Regions from separate parts of the Streptomyces sp. NPDC039736 genome, predicted to be linked through region 3. Evidence: riboswitches for the same ligand, from Rfam matches in the RefSeq annotation. Region 3 holds a riboswitch; each other region holds the start of a gene.

Region 1 (4,469 bases), on a different contig from region 3:
GGAATCCGTCAAGGATTCCGGGCCTTCGGCATGTCCGCGCGGTACCGCGTCCGTCACCCGTACGGCGGACGCCGATTCGCCGTACGGCGCGGCTCCGGCCAGCCTGGGTGGGGAGCGGTACCGTCCGCACCCGGTGCGGACCTGGGCAGGAGAGCTGACGGTGGCGGGGTACGGGCGCGACGGACGTGGGGACGACGCCGGCGGCGGGCCCGGGGGGAGTGCGTCCAGCGGGCCCGGCACGCCCCGCGCGTCCGGTCCTCCCGGCACGCCCGGCGTCCCTGGTCCGTCCCGGGAGAGCGGCCGCACGACGCGCCGGTTCGTACGGGCGCTGCCCGCGCTGATGATCGTCGGCGGGATCTTCTTCGACGCGCTGACGCCCTCCGACTTCACCGCCTCGCCGCTGTTCGCCGCCGCGCCGCTGGTGGCGGCCCCCTTCTTCTCGCCGGCCAACACCGGGCTCACGGCCCTCGCCTCCGTGCTGGCCGTGATGGGGCTGCGGATCTGCGACGACGCCCTGACGTCCGTGGTGAGCGCGACGGAGCTGGTCACGGTGCTCACCGTGTCCGTGCTGGCGATCCTGATCAACCGGGTCGTGCGGCGCAGCGGGCGGCAGCTCGCCTCGGTGCGGGTCATCGCGGAGGCCGCGCAGCGGGCCGTGGTGCCGGTACCGCCGGCCCGCATCGGCGGTCTGGAGATCGCCGCGCGGTACGAGGCGGCCGAGGCGGACGCCTTCATCGGCGGCGATCTCTTCGCCGTGCAGGACACGCCGTACGGGGTGCGGCTCGTGGTGGGCGACGTGCGGGGCAAGGGACTTGAGGCCGTCGAGGCGGTGGCGGTGGTGGTCGGCGCGTTCCGGGAGGCGGCCGAGACGGAGAGCTGCCTGGAGGGCGTCGCGCGGCGCCTGGAACGGGCCCTGGAGCGCGAGGGCGCCCGGCGCGAGGGGCTGGACGCGCTGGAGGGCTTCACCACGGCGGTGCTCGCCGAGATCCCGCGCGCGGAGGGCGTCGTACGCCTGGTGAACCGGGGGCATCCCGAGCCGCTGCTGCTGTACGCGGACGGGGAGCTGGACGAGCTGGAGCCGGACGAGTTCGCGCTGCCGCTGGGCATGGGGGAGCTGGGGGACTGGCCGGACCGGGCCAAGGAGTTCGCGTACCCGGCGGGTTCGACGCTCGTGTTCTACACCGACGGCCTGTCCGAGGCGCGGGACGGGGCGGGCCGGTTCTACGACCCGGCGGTGCGGCTGCGGCATTCGCTCTTCCCCGGGCCCGATGCCGTGCTGGACGCGCTGACCAGTGACGTACGGGTGCACACCGGCGGCAAGCAGACGGACGACATGGCGCTGCTCGCGGTGGGGCGGCCGGGCGTGGGGCAGCCGGCGCGGCGGCGGACGGTGGGGATCATCAAGCGTCCGTGACGGGGCGCGAGGTGTCGGGCGGGCGGCAGAGGCGATCAGGGCGTTCTGGGGCCGTCGGGGCGGCCGGGACGCTGAGATGGCGTCAGTTCGCTGGTAGATAAGCGGAAATGTCCTGGCCAAAGGTGACTGCGGAGCGTTAAGGATCAAGAGGGACGGCTTGGAATTCCGGTCACATGTCTATTAACGTTCGATAACGCAGCACGGTCGTCCCAGCCGTCGTCAGAGACGGCGCCGTGCGCGTGCGCCGAATTCCGTGAGGAAACCGGGGAACCACCACTTGGGGTGAATCGGGCCCGACCCGGCCCGTAGGAGACCTTCCTGCTCCGAACCCGTCAGCTAACCCGGTAGGCGAGAAGGAAGGAAAGGAGCGCGCCTCCGTGGCGTCCAACAGGCCTGCCCCCGCAGCCCCCGCTTTCTCGGCCCCCGCTTTCTCCTACACGGCTTACGGAGTCCCCGGCGACGAGCACGGGACGGGGACCGGGGCCACCGCCGTCCTCGCTCCGCACGTTCCCGAAGCCGTCGCAGCCGCCGGAGTTCCGCAGGCCGCGCAGGTCACCCAGCCGATGCAGGCCGCAGAGGCCGTGCAGGTCCCGCAGTCTCCGCAGGGCCCGCTGATCCCGCAGCAGCAGGGGCGCGACGGCTTCGACGGCTTCGCCGCGTTCGGGACCCCGGAATCCGCCTCCGCCCCGGGCTCCCCCTTCGCCCCGGACGCCCCTCCGGCCTCCGCCGACGAGTGGAACCCCACCGCCGACTCCGCCGCCCCGCTGCGCGGCAAGCACCGGGTCGCCAAGCAGCGCGGCTCCCTCGCCCGCAGCTCCACGGTCCTCGGCGTCGGCGTGATCGCCGCCGTCGGCGCGGGCGGCATCGCCACCGCGCAGGACAAGCCCGCCGTGTCGATATCCCTGCCGGACCAGCTCGCCGAGTCCCTGGACTCGCTCGCCGACTCGCTGCCGGACGCCACGTCGCTGCCGGGCGTGGGCGCCCTGCTCTCCGACTCCGCCGAAGAGGCTCCCGCGGAGGCGGGCGTGACCGTCGCCGCCGCGCCGGCCGCCGCCGCGACCCCCGCCTCGGCCGGGCAGCAGCCCGCCGGCGCCGGGGAGAGCCTGCGCGCCCGCATCCTCCAGCAGGCCGAGCAGCAGCGCACGGTGGCCGACGAGGCCGTCCGGCAGGAGGCACGCGACAAGGCCGTGCAGGACGCCGCGGCCGAGGCGAAGAAGGCGCAGCAGCAGGCCGACGCCACGGCGCGGCAGGCCGAGAAGGAGAAGGCGGAAAAGGCGGAGAAGGCGGAGAAGGCGGAGAAGGAAGCCCGCGAGAAGGCCGCCGCCGAGGCGGAGGCCGCGCGCCTCGCCAGGCTGGCCGCGAGCTACTCGCTGCCCACCTCCTCGTACACCCTCACCTCGACCTACGGCCAGTCCGGTTCGATGTGGTCCTCCGGACAGCACACCGGGCTCGACTTCGCCGCCCCGACCGGCACCCCGGTCAAGGCCGTGCACGGCGGCACCGTCACGTCGGCCGGCTGGTCCGGGTCGTACGGCTACCGCGTCGTGCTGAAGCTGAAGGACGGCACCGAGATCTGGTACTGCCACCTCTCGCAGATGAACGTCGCGACGGGCACCGGCGTCGCCACCGGCCAGACCATCGGCAACGTGGGCGCCACCGGCAACGTCACCGGACCGCACCTGCACCTCGAAGTCCACACCCCCGGCGGCGCCGGCGTCGACCCGGCGGCCTGGCTGCGCGGCAAGGGCCTCACCGTCTGATCCCTGGCCCGTACACGGAATAGGCCCGGCGGGCCCGGTGGTTGTCGTACGGCATGACTTCCTCCCCTCTCCGCCCGCTGGGCGGCTCCGGTCTCGACGTCTTCCCGCTCGCCCTCGGCGGCAACGTCTTCGGCTGGACCGCCGACCGCGACCAGTCCTTCGCCGTCCTCGACGCGTACGTCGCGGGCGGGGGCAACTTCGTGGACAGCGCCGACTCCTACTCGGCCTGGGCGCCGGGCAACGAGGGCGGCGAGTCCGAGCGCGTCCTCGGCGAGTGGCTGGCCGCCCGGGGCAACCGGGACGAGGTCGTGATCGCCACCAAGGTCGGCGCGCACCCCTCCTACAAGGGCCTGTCCGCCACCACCGTCAAGGCCGCCGCCGAGGCGTCGCTGCGCCGCCTGGGCACCGAGTACATCGACCTCTACTACACGCACTTCGACGACCCGGCCGTGCCGGTCGAGGAGATCGTCACCGCTCTCGACCAGCTCGTACGGGACGGCAAGGTGCGCGCGGTGGGCGCCTCCAACATCGCTCCCGACCGGCTGCGCGAGTCGCTGGACTTCGCCGAGCGCGAGGGCCTGGCGAGGTACAGCGCGCTCCAGCCGCAGTACAACCTGGTCTCCCGCGACACCTACGAGGGCGAGCTCCAGGAGGTCGCCTCGCACGCGGGCCTGGCGGCCGTCCCGTACTACGCGCTGGCGGCCGGCTTCCTCACCGGCAAGTACCGCGTCGGCGGCGAGGCCGTGGACAGCCGGCGTGCCGAGGGTGCGGCCCAGCACCTCCGCACCGAGCGCGGCCGCAAGGTGCTGGCCGCCCTCGACGAGGTGGCGCGGACGCACGACGCCGAGATCGCGTCCGTCGCCCTGGCCTGGCTGGCCTCCCGCCCGACCGTCGTGGCCCCCATCGCCAGCGCCCGCACGGTCGAGCAGCTCCCGGCCCTGCTGGCGGTGGCGGACCTCACCCTCACCGACGCCGACCTGTCGAAGCTGACCGTCGCCTCGGCCTGACCGGCCCGGCCGGCCCGCTCAGTAGGTCTTGTACGGGTTGTACGCGGCCGCGTAGGCCGGGTGGTACGGCGGCGGGAGCAGCCGTATTCGGCCGGTGATCTGCGCCGCGTACACCAGTGCCGGGCCCGCGAGGCGCTTGCGCTCCCACAGGCGGTGCAGCAGCTCCCGCTCGCGGGCCTGGAACCGGGCGGCCAGCTCCGGGGTGGCCGCCCCGCGCCGGGCCCGGTAGCGCAGGAAGGCCAGCGCGGTCGCCGCCTCCTCGTACTCGGCGACCACCTTCGCCGCACC
Region 2 (4,469 bases), 820 kb from region 3:
CCGCACCGGATCACCGCGGTGACGCCGCAGGGGGCCGAGCTGCTGTTCCTCCACACACTGATGCAGAGCACCGTCGCCGGGCTCTGCCTGCCCCAGGAGTCATGATGACCGAGTCCACCGCACAGCCGCCGGGACTCGCCCCCGCGCAGGGCTTCGTGAAGGCTCCCGGACCCGCCCCCGCCCAGCAGCTCACCGAGGCGCAGACCACCGCCCTGAGCGCCATCGCCCGCGCCGCCGACGAGGCAGCCCGCGCCTCCCGCCCCGGCTCCGACCGGGGCGCCGAGTGGCAGGACGGCGCGGGCAGGGCCGGCCCGGACGGATTCGTCGCGGACAAGGCGCCGCACGGCCTCGTGGTGCGGGTCTTCCTCTACATCGTGGTCGGGCACATCGTCGCGGCGTTCATCTTCCTGCTGTTCACGATCGGCGACGCCTGAGCGGCCCGGTCACTCCGTGAGCCGCTCGCGCAGCGCCTCGCGGACCCCGGGCGTCACCCGCAGTCCCCGTTCCAGGTAGGCGTCCGTGGTGCCCCAGGTCTCCTCGATGGTGGCGAAGGCCGCGTCCAGGTACTCTGCCCGGGCGTCGAAGAGCGGTGCGAGCAGGCGCATCACCTCGCCGTTCATGGCCTCCGGCGAGGCGCTGGAGCGGCGCACCCGGTAGCGGCGGTGCGGGTCGTTGGACTTCACGTAGTCCGCCCGGATCGCGTCCGGCTCCACGCCCACGGCCAGCAGCGTCACCGCGATCGACAGACCCGCGCGGTCCTTGCCCGCCGCGCAGTGCATCAGCGCCGGAACACTGTCCTCGGCCAAGGCGTGCAGCACCCGGCTGTGCTCCGCGGTGCGGTCCTTGATCATGCGGCGGTACGACGCCGTCATGCGCGCCGCAGCCTTGCCGTCGTCGAGGATCTCGCGCAGCTGGTCGAGGTTGCCGTCGCGCACCATCATCCAGAACTCGGCGCCGTCCGCGGGGTCGCTCAGCGGGATGTTCACGTTCCGCACACCGGTCAGCTCGACGTCCGGACCCTCCAGCTCCTGGTCCGCCGCGTTGCGGAAGTCGAAGATCGTGTGGAGTCCGAGCGAGTGGAAGAACGCCGTGTCGGACTCGGTGGCGTGCGCCAGGTGGCCGCTGCGGAAGAGCCGTCCGTAACGCGTCCGACGGCCGTCCGCGGTGGGCAGCCCGCCCACGTCGCGGAAGTTCCGTACGCCTGCGAGATCCGGCTCGGCCGACGGCGATGCCTGCTGCGTCACGAGTGCTCCTCAAGGTCGTCCGCCGACGCGGGCACGCCGACGAGGGCCACGGGCCGACGATACGACAGAAGCGCCCCCATATGGGTGCCTGAGGCAACCGTCTGGGTCGTACGGGGGTGCGAGTGAGCAGAATCATAGAGCGAACCGTGACGTCTGCTGCCGAAGCGTCAAACGGCAGGCCAGAGGCGGGAGATGGTGCCCGGGACGATTGCGCGCCACCGGGAGAATCGTGAAGAAGGCGTGTTCTGGCGAGGGAGAAAAGGGGAACGGCTTGTTCCGGCGGTCCGCACTCGCTTACGGTCACCGTCAATCCGGGTGGACCGCCGAATCCTGCCACCGCTCGGAGTCACTTTCCCTTTTTCTTCGTGTGGCAGGAGCGGGGGACCCAGGTAGTACGCCGTACCGGAGGACGACAGTCCGCCGGAACGGCTCGGGGTGAAGCAGCGCTCCCGGATGTGGAGCGCGGCCGGGCATCTCCAGCCCGAACCCGACAGCTCACCTCGCAGGCGCCGGAGAGGACATCGTCATGCCTGCTCAGGGTAAGCACCGCCGCCCGAAGTCCAGTTCCCCGCTCACCCGGGGCTTCGTCGCCGCCGGCACGGGCGGCGCCGCACTGGCCCTTCCGCTCATCGGCGCCACCGGTGCGAACGCCGCCGACCAGGGCGCCGCCCCCGTCGCGCTGCCGCAGGCCGCCGCCGAGGCGCAGCTCCCGCAGCAGCGCGCGGCCGAGCCCCGGCAGGCGGCCCCCGCCGCCGCGCCGAAGACCGGCACCCGTACGTACTCCGTGGTGTCCGGCGACAGCCTCTCGAAGATCGCCGCGGACCAGGACGTGCGCGGCGGCTGGCAGAAGGTCTACGGCGACAACAGGGAGGTCGTCGGTGAGAACCCCTCGCTGATCTTCCCCGGCATGAAGCTCACCCTCGGCGGCAAGGCCCCCGCGGCCGCCGAGCGGAAGGCCACCGCCCCGGCCCCGCAGCAGCAGCGGACCGAGCGCGTGGAGCGCACCGACAAGCGCGCCGAGCAGCGCACCGAGAGCCGCGTCGAGCAGCGCTCCCAGAAGCGGACGGAGAAGCGGGCCGAGCAGCGCACCGAGCAGCGCACCGAGAGCAAGCGGCAGACGCAGCGCTCCGGCTTCAGCGCCCCCGTCCCCTCGGGCGTCTCCACCCCCTACCGCGCCTCCGGCGGCAGCTGGTCCAGCGGTTACCACACCGGTGTCGACTTCCGCGCGTCCTCGGGCACCCCGGTCAAGGCAGTCGCCGCGGGCACCGTGGTCTCCGCCGGCTGGGGCGGCGCGTACGGCAACGAGGTCGTCATCCGGCACAACGACGGCCGCTACTCGCAGTACGCCCACCTCTCCGCGCTGGGCGTCCGCTCCGGCCAGAGCGTCTCCGGCGGCCAGCAGATCGGCTACTCCGGCTCCACCGGCAACTCCTCCGGCCCGCACCTGCACTTCGAGATCCGCACCGGCCCCGGCTACGGCTCGGACATCGACCCGCTGGGCTACCTGCGCAACAACGGCGTCCCGCTCTAGTACGGACCGCCCCCCACGGCCCACTCGCCCCCGCACCGGCCCCGGTGCGGGGGCGAGACGCGTATCCCGAAGCGCCACCCGCGTATTCCGGGTTGGGTGAATCTTGACCGGTGGCATATCTCACCCTCCGTCAACCCCTCCCTACGGTGGCGTAGGTCACTTGCGAAAGTGAAGGATGTGTCGACGTGGCAGACGATTCGAGATCATTCAGCGCAGGCACCATCGGGTCGTACGCGGCGATCGGGGACAGCTTCACCGAAGGGGTCGGCGACCCCGGCCCCGGCGGCGCGTTCATCGGGTGGGCCGACCGGCTTGCCGTCCTCCTGGACGACCGGGTACCCGAACACACCTTCCGTTACGCAAACCTCGCCGTACGCGGCAAACTGCTCGACCAGATCGTGGCCGACCAGGTCCCCCGGGCCAAGCAGCTCGCCCCCGACCTTGTCAGCTTCTGCGCGGGCGGCAACGACATCATCCGGCCCGGCTCCGACCCCGACGACGTCGCCGAACGGTTCGAGAGGGCCGTCGCCGACCTCACCTCGGCCGTCGGCACGGTCATGGTGACCACCGGCTTCGACACCCGGGGCATCCCCGTGCTGCGCCACCTGCGCGGCAAGGTCGCCACGTACTCGGCACACGTACGGGCCATCGCCGACCGGTACGGCTGCCCGGTCCTGGACCTGTGGTCGCTGAGGTCGGTGCAGGACCGGCGGGCCTGGGACTCCGACCGGCTGCACCTCTCCCCGGAGGGGCACACCCGGGTGGCGCTGCGGGCCGGTCAGGTCCTCGGCCTGGAGATCCCGGCCGACCCCGACCAGCCCTGGCCGCCGATGGCGCCGCGCCGCAGGCTCGACGCGCGCCGCGACAACATCGACTGGGCGCGCGAGCACCTGGTGCCGTGGATCGGGCGACGGCTGCGCGGCGAGAGCTCGGGCGACCACGTCGAGGCGAAGCGGCCGGACCTGCTGCCGCTCTGAGCCCGCGGCGCGGCTACGCCGAGGGGTCCGACGGCTCCGACAGCAGGGCCTCGGGACCGATCAGCGAGGTGTTGCCGGGGACCGTGCAGGCGTAGGCCCCCGCGAGGGCGCCGAAGTGGGCGCACTCCTGAAGGCTGCGGCCGGTCAGGCGCCCGTACAGGAAACCGGAGACGTAGGCGTCCCCCGCGCCGTTGGAGTCGACCACCCGGCCGGGCGGGACGGTCGCCGGAACCGGGCGCGGGGTGCTGCCGTCGTCCCGGGCCAGCAGGTACGAGCCGCCCGCGCCCGCCGTCGCCACCACCGCCTGCGCCCGGCCCTCGCGCAGGATCTCCCGCATCACCTCGCCGATCCGCTCGCCCGCGCCGGCCGCGCTCAGGAACACCAGGTCGGCGCGGAGCGCGAAGTCGCGGTGGTGGTCGGCGGTCCCGTCCCAGTCGTGCAGATCGGTGGAGAGCGGGACGCCCGACGCCACCACGTCGTCCAGCAGGTGCCGGGCGAAGTCCACGATCGAGACGTGGACGTGCCGGGCCCGGTTCAGGTGCGGCAGGTAGAAGTCCTGCGGCAGCCGCAGGTCAGCGGGGTCCCGGGAGTCGTAGAACGACATCCGGCCGCCCGTCGAGTCCACCAGGTTGACCGCCCGGCGGGTGCCCGCGGGCGAGATCAGCGGCTCGAAGTCGACATCGCCCTTGGCGAGCCGCTCGCGCACCTGCCCGCCGA
Region 3 (4,469 bases):
TCTCCTCCGGCAGGGCGGCGTTGACCGCGTACGCACGGCCCGTGAAGCCCGCCCCGACGAGGTTGCGCAGCACCGTGCGGCCCACGGAGCGCGGGGAGCGGCCCGCGCCGACGACCACGACGGAGCCGGGTGCGAGGAGCCGCTGCACGGACCGGGCCTCGGCGCGGTGCTCGCGGGCGCGCTGCACGGCCAGGGAGCGGTCGGTGGGCTCCAGGTCGAATTCGAGGTGGACGACGCCGTCCTCGAAGGAGCGCTTCTGCTGGTAGCCGGCGTCCGTGAAGACCTTGATCATCTTGGTGTTGGCGGGCAGCACCTCGGCGACGAAGCGCCGGATGCCGCGCTCACGGGCCACGGCCCCGATGTGTTCGAGGACGGCGGAGGCGACCCCCCGGCCCTGGTGGGCGTCCTGGACCAGGAAGGCGACCTCGGCCTGGTCGGCGTCGGGCCCCGAGGCGGGCAGGCCGTCGGCGTCGATGCGGTCGTAGCGGACGGTGGCGATGAACTCGCCGCCCACGGTGACGGCCAGGCCCACCCGGTCGACGTAGTCGTGGTGGGTGAAACGGTGGACGTCCTTGGCGGACAGCCGGGGGTAGGGCGCGAAGAAGCGGTAGTACTTCGACTCGTCCGAGACCTGTTCGTAGAAGCTGACCAGCCGGTCGGCGTCCTGGGTGGTGATGGGCCGGATGCGCGCCGTTCCGCCGTCGCGCAGTACGACGTCCGCCTCCCAGTGGTCGGGGTACGCGTGCTCCGACTGGTCGGAACGCGCCCGCTCCGGCGCCCCGCCCACCTGATCCGCATCGTCCGCAGCCTTGGCCATGGTGTGCAGCCTACGACTCGCGGGGGTCCGGAGGGCGGGGCAGTCTGGTCCTGTTCGGCCGGTCCTCCCCGGGACTTTCGCCGGGCAGAGCAGCCCGCACCACATGAGAGACTGGTCTAGACAACCAATAAGCACATGAAGGGCAACACCATGGTTGAGCGCCGCGTCACCGTCGGCTGGGCCGAGGGCCTGCACGCCCGCCCCGCCTCCATCTTCGTCCGCGCCGTCACGGCCACCGGCGTCCCCGTCACCATCGCCAAGGCGGGCGGCACCCCGGTCAACGCCGCGTCGATGCTGGCGCTGCTGGGCCTGGGCGCGCAGGGCGGCGAGGAGATCGTGCTGGCGTCCGAGGCCGAGGGCGCGGACGCCGCCCTGGACCGTCTCGCGAAGCTGGTCGCCGAGGGCCTGGACGAGCTCCCCGAGACCGTCTGAGACCCCCGCGGCCACGTGAGGCCGCGCCCGTACGGGCGAAATTCCCGCGCACGAGCCGCGGCATCCCGGATTCCGGGGGCCGCGGCTCGTGCCGTTCCCGGGAATTCCGGGAGCGGGCCGCGGCGTCCGGCGGGACCGGAGCGGGCCGCGGCGTCCGGTGGAACGCGAAAGGGCCCCGGCTCATGGGGAGCCGGGGCCCTTCCTTGTGGAGTTCGCGGTCAGACGCTGACGCCGTGCGCGCGCAGGTACGCGACGGGGTCGATGTCCGAGCCGTACTCGGGCGAGGTGCGGGCCTCGAAGTGCAGGTGCGGGCCGGTGGAGTTGCCGGTCGAGCCGGCCAGGCCTATCTGGTCGCCGGAGCCGACGCTCTGGCCGACCGAGACGCCGATCGAGGAGAGGTGGCCGTACTGGGTGTACGAGCCGTCGTTCATCCTGATCACGATGTTGTTGCCGTACGCGCCGCCCCAGCCGGCCTCGACGACCGTGCCGGCGCCGACGGCGACCACGGAGGTGCCGGAGGCGGCGTGGAAGTCGACGCCGGAGTGGCTGCCGGAGGACCACAGGGCGCCGCCGGACTTGTAGCTGGTGGAGACGTACGAACCGGCCACCGGCAGCCGGAAGGTGTTGAGGCGCTTGCGCTCGGCCTCGCGGGCGGCGCGCTCGCGGTCCTCGCGCTCCTTCTTGGCCCTCGCCTCGGCCTTGCGCTTGGCCTCGGCCTTGCGCTCGGCCTCCGCCTTGCGGGCGGCCTCGGCCTCGTCCAGCACCTTCTGCTGCGCCTGGGCCTGCTCCTCGATCCGCTCGGCCACGACCTCGGCGGAGTGGTCCAGGGCGACGGCGCGGATGGTGCCGGTGTCCTCCGCGGCCAGGTCCTGCTCGGCGGCGAAGGCCTGCGGGGCCAGGGTTCCGATGACACCGGTCGTGGTGAGTGCGGCGACTCCGGCGATGTTGGCGCTCTTGCGCGACAGCACGGAGGGACGCCGGTGCTTCCCGGCGGCACGGGTGAACGCCATGGAGTGGCTGTTTCCTTTCCTTCCTTCTCGCCTACCGGGTTAGCTGACGGGTTCGGAGCAGGAAGGTCTCCTACGGACCCCACCCGCCCGTGCGGGCGATGGCGTCCGATTCACCCCAGGGACTCAAGTGGGTCCCCGGCTCCCCAGGCTCGCGCCTGACGGGGACTCGGCGATGACTGCCCGGTGCCGCGGTTGCGGCGCACTCTGACGGGCAGCCGGGTCGACGCTAAGCGGCACTTCTTTCAATCTCCAAACACACGGCCGCTTTTGTGAAGGAGCCCACACGGCAGACAGGCAACCTCCGCAACAAATCGGGCATACGGGAGGACCCCGACGACCGGGAAGCCGTCGGGGTCCTTTTCGTCCTGCTTTCCACCGGCCGCCCGGATGACCTTTGATCGGTCAAGCGGCCGGTGAACCGGTCGGCGGGCCGGTCAGCTCACGACCGTGACCTCGCCGATGTCCAACGCGCGCACCGGCTCCACGATCCGGGACGCGTCGCCGACCAGGACCGTGACCAGCCTGTCCACCGGGAAGGCGTTCACCACCGCGGCGGTGGCCTCCACGGTGCCGGTCGCGGCCAGCCGCGCGTACAGCTGGGCCTGGAAGTCGTCGGGCAGGTGCTGCTCGACCTGGTCGGCCAGCGTGCCCGCGACCGCCGAGGCCGTCTCGTACTTGAGCGGGGCGACCCCGACCAGGTTCTGCACGGCGACGTCGCGCTCGGCGTCGGTGAGTCCCTCGGCCGCGAGCGTCCGCAGGACCTTCCACAGGTCCTCCAGGGCGGGCCCGGTCGACTCGGTGTCCACGGAGCCGCTGATGGCCAGCATGGCGGCGCCCGTGCCGTCCTCGGCGGAGCGCAGCACCTGGCCGAAGGCGCGCACGCCGTAGGTGTAGCCCTTCTCCTCGCGCAGGACGCGGTCCAGGCGGGAGGTGAGGGTGCCGCCGAGGCAGTACGTGCCGAGCACCTGGGCGGGCCAGACGCGGTCGTGCCGGTCGGCGCCGATGCGGCCGATCAGGAGCTGCGTCTGGACCGCGCCGGGGCGGTCCACGACGACCACGCGGCCCGTGTCGTCGGCGGTGATCGCCGGAACGGGGCGCGCGGCCGCCGTGTCGCCCGTCCAAGCGCCCAGGGTCTCGGCCAGGACCGCGTCCAGGTCGATGCCGGTGAGGTCGCCGACGACGACCGCCGTGGCGGTGGCCGGGCGGACGTGCGCCTCGTAGAAGGCGCGCACGGCCGCGGAGTCGATGTTCTTGACCGTCTCCTCGGTACCCTGGCGGGGGCGCGACATGCGCAGGTCCGCCGGGAACAGCTCGTGGGAGAGCTGCTTGGCGGCCCGACGGGACGGGTTGGCCGCCTCGTGCGGGAGCTCGTCGAGCCGGTTGCGTACGAGACGCTCGATCTCGCCGTCCGCGAACGCCGGTGCGCGCAGGGCGTCGGCGAGCAGTCCGAGCGCCTTGGGCAGCCGGGAGACCGGGACTTCGAGGGAGACCCGCACGCCCGGGTGGTCGGCGAACGCGTCGAGGGTGGCGCCGCAGCGCTCCAGCTCGGCGGCGAACTCCTCGGCGGAGTGCTTGTCGGTGCCCTCGGTGAAGGCGCGCGACATGATCGTGGCGACGCCGTCCAGGCCCTTCGGCTCGGCCTCCAGGGGCGCGGCGAGGAAGACCTCGACGGCCACCAGCTTCTGGCCGGGGCGGTCGCAGCGCAGCACGGTCAGGCCGTTGGGCAGCGCGCCGCGCTCGGGGGCGGGGAAGGCCCACGGGGTGGCGGGCCCGGGCTGCGGCTGCGGGTGGAACTGCATCGCGCTGGTCACGGCCGCGCTCCCGCCGGTGGTGGCTGCGGTCTCCGTCACTGGTCCGCCCCTTCCTGCTCGTCGTTCTCCTGCGCGCCTTCCCGCACGTCCGCGGCTGCGACTGCGTCCGCGGCTGCATCGTCGGAGGCGGCCGTCGGTTCGTACACCAGGACCGCGCGGTTGTCCGGGCGCAGCCGGGCCTTGGCCACGGCCTGGACCTCCTCGGCGGTGACCTCCAGGACGCGCCCGACGGCGCTCAGGGCGAGCTGCGGGTCGCCGAACAGGACGGCGTACCGGCACAGTTCGTCGGCGCGGCCGGCGACCGTGCCCAGCCGGTCCAGCCACTCGCGCTCCAACTGGGCCTGGGCGCGCTCCATCTCCTCGGCCGTGGGGCCCTCCGCGGCGAACCGGGCGAGCTCC
Region 4 (4,469 bases), on a different contig from region 3:
TCGCCACCTGGCGGTACGCCACCGAACCGCTCACCCTCGGCGGGCAGCCGATCGCGGTGGGCGACCCCGTGCTCGTCGTGCTCGCGGCCGCCGACCGCGACCCCGAGCGGTTCCACGATCCGGACACCCTCGATCTCAGCCGTCGGGACAATCAGCATCTCGGGTACGGGCACGGCATCCACTACTGCCTCGGCGCGCCCCTCGCGCGGCTCGAAGCGCAGACCGCGCTGGCGACCCTGCTGACCCGTCTTCCTGACCTGCGACTCGCGGCGGAACCTGCTGATTTGCGGTGGCGCGGCGGGCTCATCATGCGCGGACTGCGCACGCTGCCGGTGGAGTTCGGAAGCGGCGTGCGGGGCACCGGAAATGACCGGTCGGCAGCGATGTGACCTTTACGTGATCTCCGCTGCACCGACTTGTGACGGGTGTTCGACTGCGGCTACGTTCACGGGCGACCCGGCTGTTTCGCCAGAAGCCGAGTCACCGTCAGCGAAAGGCAACCGCATGCGTTCCGGGAACGGTAAACACCGCCGCCCGCGTCAGGCCCCCGCACTCGTCGTCGCCGCCGGGGTCACCGGCTCCGCGCTCGCGATTCCGCTTCTCGGCGCCACCAGCGCCGGAGCGGTCGAGGCAGGTGCCTGGGACCGCGTCGCCGAGTGCGAGAGCGGCGGTGCGTGGAGCGCCGACCTGGGCAACGGGCACTACGGCGGGCTCCAGTTCTCCCAGGACAAGTGGGAGCAGTACGGCGGCGACGCCTACGCCCCGCGGGCCGACCTCGCCAGCCGCTCGCAGCAGATCGAGGTGGCCGAGAAGGTCTTCCGGGCCGAGGGCCCGCAGGCCTGGCCGAGCTGCGCCGTCATCTCCGGGCTCGCCCCGGGCGGCGGCGGGCAGTCCGGTTCCGGTTCCGGCGGGGCGGGGGTGGACGCCGCCGACCCCGGCGCGATCGCCGGCATCGACTCCCGTACGCCTCCCACGCCCCCGGCGCACTCCGCGAAGCCGGACGCGGCGGACGGCGCGGCGGCCGACGCCGGGCCCGGCGACGACACCCCGGCGGGCGACCGGCCCCTGGGCGACCAGGCCCCGGGCGACCGGACCCCCGGCGCCGTCCCGAGCGGCGACGCCTCCGCGACCCCGGACCCGAACGCCGGCACGCCCGACGCCGGCACCGCCGTCCCCGTCGAGCCCACTCCCGGCTCCAGCGTCTCGCCCAGCACCGGGCCGGGCGGCGACGCCACCACGCCCCCGGGCGTGCCCGACGCCACCGGCGCCCCGGGCGCCGAGGACCGGGGCACGTCCGGCACCGGCAAGCACCGCGGCGTGCCCGCGCCGGAGAACTCCTCCCTCGCACCGGACGATTCGCCCGAAGGGGAACTCGCCGAGCGGGACGCCGGGCGGCACGCCTCGCGGGGCGGCGGCGAGAAGGGGCCGGGCGGCGCGCCCGAGCAGGAGTCGTACACCGTGCGCCCCGGTGACAACCTCTGGCACATCGCGGACGCCGCGGAGGTCCCCGGCGGCTGGTCGGCCCTCTACGAGGCCAACAAGAAGTCCCTCGGCACCGACCCGGACCTCATCAAGCCTGGTCAGCACCTGGATCTGAGCGAGGGTCAGACGGCGGAGAAGAGCGAAAAGTAGGGGTGGTTGGGGGGCTTGTGTCCATATTTGCGCAAGTGAGACATGAGTCTCTTCGCCCCAACTGGCGCGTCCCTTCGGGCGACTCCCGGTAAGCCCCCTCTGACCTGCGTAAACGCAAGGGAGGAGAGGGCAAGTACGGGGCAGATGTCCCGGATGTGCCTCTTTGAACATCCGGGGCACCTGTGATTACGGTCGTCATCGCTCGCCACCGGTGAGCACCGGAGCCCGCACGCCGAATCCTGCCGGCGGGCCTCGGCAGCAGTCGTCGCGAAAGCGCCGTAGGCAGGAGCGGGGGACCCAAGGTAAGTGCCGGGCCCGGACGTTGAGAGACGTGACGGGAACGGCTTGGGGTGAAGCCGCCGAAACGGAATGCCGCAGCAAGCAGTGTGCGGAAATCCGGACCGGAGGCCGGGCGAACTCACAGCCCGAACCCGACAGCTCACCTCGAAGGCGTCGGTGAGGGAATATCCATGTCGCTTTTCAGCAGCAAGGGCAAGCACCGCCGTCCGTCCAAGGCCACCCGTGCCGCCGCCATCGCCGGCGTCACCGGTGTCGCGGTCGCCGCCCCGCTGATGGGGGCCACCTCGGCCTCCGCCGCCTCCGTCGACACCTGGGACGCCGTCGCCCAGTGCGAGTCCGGCGGCAACTGGTCCATCAACACGGGCAACGGCTACTACGGCGGCCTGCAGTTCACGAACTCCTCGTGGGCCGCCGCCGGTGGCACCAAGTACGCCCCGCGCGCCGACCTGGCCACCAAGGGCCAGCAGATCGCCACCGCCGAGAAGCTGCTCAAGATCCAGGGCCCCGGCGCCTGGGCCTGCGCCGGTGCGGGCAACCTGAGCAACGACGGTGTCGACCCGGGCGTCAGCACGGGCTCCGGCTCCTCGCAGAAGTCCGCGAAGTCCACCAAGTCCGTGAAGTCCGCCCCCAAGGCGGAGAAGAAGCGCGAGGCCCCGGCCGCCTCCCGCAGCCAGACCCGCTCGGTGCCGAAGGTCGAGTCCAAGGCCGGTGGCCCGATCAAGAAGGGTGACGGCGAGTACCAGGTGAAGGCCGGCGACACCCTGTCGAAGATCGCCGAGGCGAAGAACGTCAAGGGCGGCTGGCAGCACATCGCAGACCTCAATGAGGACGTCGTCTCCGACGCCGACCTCATCTTCCCGGGTCAGCAGCTCCACCTGCGCTGATCCAGCGGGGACCGACGGCCCACCCCCGTCCGTCCCCGCCCCGCGGGAACCCCGGCGGCCCACCCCCGCCCGGTTCCCGCACCGCGGACCTCCGGCGGCCCACCCCCGCCCGGAGTCCGCAGCGGAAGGGGGCGGCTCACCCCCGCCCCCTTCCGCACCCCGGCCCCGGCCGGACGCGACTTCCCCCCGAACGCGTCCCGCCGGGGCCGTCCCCTGTACGGGCGGGCGCCGCCGGCCGCGTCGGCCCGAGAGGGCTCACCCGTGCGCGTCAGCACTCAGGCGTGCACACGGGCCGTGCTCGCGGGAGAACAGATCCGTGACCCTCGGTGAGGTCACCGGGGTCCTTCGTCCTGTATTACAGGCATTCGGGCATCTTTTCGTCCCAGCGTGCGGTCGATCGGCTGGCCGATGCCCTGGAGCCGGTTAGGCTCTTGTCGCAAGGCCGAAAGAGACCCTGCGCCGTGTGCCCCTTCCGGGGGCCCGCCACCTTCGCGTCACATCCCATAAGGAGATGCTCGTGCCGTCCATCGACGTCGTCGTAGCCCGGGAAATCCTGGACTCCCGAGGCAACCCCACGGTCGAGGTCGAGGTCGGCCTCGACGACGGCAGCACGGGTCGTGCTGCCGTTCCGTCCGGCGCCTCCACCGGTGCCTTCGAAGCCATCGAGCTCCGTGACGGCGACCCGAACCGCTACCTGGGCAAGGGCGTCGAGAAGGCCGTCCTCGCCGTCATCGAGCAGATCGGCCCGGAGCTCGTCGGCTACGACGCCACCGAGCAGCGCCTGATCGACCAGGCGATGTTCGACCTGGACGCCACCGAGAACAAGGGCTCGCTGGGCGCCAACGCCATCCTCGGCGTCTCCCTGGCCGTCGCGCACGCCGCCTCCGAGGCCAGCGACCTGCCGCTGTTCCGCTACCTCGGCGGCCCGAACGCGCACCTGCTGCCCGTCCCGATGATGAACATCCTCAACGGCGGGTCGCACGCCGACTCCAACGTCGACATCCAGGAGTTCATGATCGCGCCGATCGGCGCCGAGTCCTTCTCCGAGGCCCTGCGCTGGGGCGCCGAGGTCTACCACACCCTCAAGAAGGTGCTGAAGACCAAGGGCCTGTCCACCGGCCTCGGCGACGAGGGCGGCTTCGCGCCGAACCTGGAGTCCAACCGCGCCGCCCTCGACCTCATCGTCGAGGCCATCCAGCAGGCCGGTTACATCCCCGGCGAGCAGATCGCGCTCGCGCTCGACGTCGCCGCCTCCGAGTTCTACAAGGACGGCAAGTACGAGTTCGAGGGCAAGTCCCGCTCGGCCGCCGAGATGACCGAGTACTACGAGGAGCTCGTCTCCGCGTACCCGCTGGTCTCCATCGAGGACCCGCTGTACGAGGACGACTGGGCGGGCTGGAAGGTCATCACCGACCGCATCGGCTCCAAGGTCCAGATCGTCGGCGACGACCTCTTCGTCACCAACCCCGAGCGCCTGGCCCGCGGCATCGAGGAGGGCTCCGCGAACGCCCTCCTGGTCAAGGTCAACCAGATCGGCTCGCTCACCGAGACGCTGGACGCCGTCGAGCTCGCGCAGCGCAACGGCTTCAAGTGCATGATGAGCCACCGCTCCGGCGAGACCGAGGACGTCACCATCGCCGACCTCGCCGTCGC

What was found. A riboswitch is a leader RNA that binds a small molecule or an ion and turns the genes downstream of it on or off. The one in region 3 is predicted to bind cyclic di-AMP.
Region 1: linked by a shared signal. The riboswitch ahead of ACZ56L_RS05005 (M23 family metallopeptidase) and the one ahead of ACZ56L_RS00555 (M23 family metallopeptidase) in region 3 are both predicted to bind cyclic di-AMP.
Region 2: linked by a shared signal. The riboswitch ahead of ACZ56L_RS04040 (M23 family metallopeptidase) and the one ahead of ACZ56L_RS00555 (M23 family metallopeptidase) in region 3 are both predicted to bind cyclic di-AMP.
Region 4: linked by a shared signal. The riboswitch ahead of ACZ56L_RS09025 (transglycosylase family protein) and the one ahead of ACZ56L_RS00555 (M23 family metallopeptidase) in region 3 are both predicted to bind cyclic di-AMP.

The regions. Positions count from the first base shown of each region.
Region 1 is NZ_JBVIUQ010000002.1:17,277-21,745, reverse strand. It holds gene ACZ56L_RS05010 (PP2C family protein-serine/threonine phosphatase) at 134-1,414, shown strand; cyclic di-AMP (ydaO/yuaA leader) riboswitch at 1,647-1,780, shown strand; gene ACZ56L_RS05005 (M23 family metallopeptidase) at 1,978-3,174, shown strand; gene ACZ56L_RS05000 (aldo/keto reductase) at 3,228-4,181, shown strand; gene ACZ56L_RS04995 (PrsW family intramembrane metalloprotease) at 4,200-4,469, opposite strand, start outside.
Region 2 is NZ_JBVIUQ010000001.1:957,307-961,775, forward strand. It holds gene ACZ56L_RS04025 (helix-turn-helix domain-containing protein) at 1-105, shown strand, start outside; gene ACZ56L_RS04030 (DUF6126 family protein) at 105-434, shown strand; gene ACZ56L_RS04035 (tyrosine-protein phosphatase) at 444-1,244, opposite strand; cyclic di-AMP (ydaO/yuaA leader) riboswitch at 1,588-1,768, shown strand; gene ACZ56L_RS04040 (M23 family metallopeptidase) at 1,771-2,775, shown strand; gene ACZ56L_RS04045 (SGNH/GDSL hydrolase family protein) at 2,961-3,752, shown strand; gene ACZ56L_RS04050 (carbohydrate kinase family protein) at 3,766-4,469, opposite strand, start outside.
Region 3 is NZ_JBVIUQ010000001.1:132,476-136,944, reverse strand. It holds gene ACZ56L_RS00565 (bifunctional acetate--CoA ligase family protein/GNAT family N-acetyltransferase) at 1-817, opposite strand, end outside; gene ACZ56L_RS00560 (HPr family phosphocarrier protein) at 968-1,249, shown strand; gene ACZ56L_RS00555 (M23 family metallopeptidase) at 1,468-2,259, opposite strand; cyclic di-AMP (ydaO/yuaA leader) riboswitch at 2,274-2,441, opposite strand; gene ACZ56L_RS00550 (M16 family metallopeptidase) at 2,694-4,058, opposite strand; gene ACZ56L_RS00545 (M16 family metallopeptidase) at 4,106-4,469, opposite strand, start outside.
Region 4 is NZ_JBVIUQ010000002.1:893,466-897,934, forward strand. It holds gene ACZ56L_RS09015 (cytochrome P450 family protein) at 1-389, shown strand, start outside; gene ACZ56L_RS09020 (transglycosylase family protein) at 505-1,632, shown strand; cyclic di-AMP (ydaO/yuaA leader) riboswitch at 1,897-2,100, shown strand; gene ACZ56L_RS09025 (transglycosylase family protein) at 2,103-2,816, shown strand; gene eno (phosphopyruvate hydratase) at 3,328-4,469, shown strand, end outside.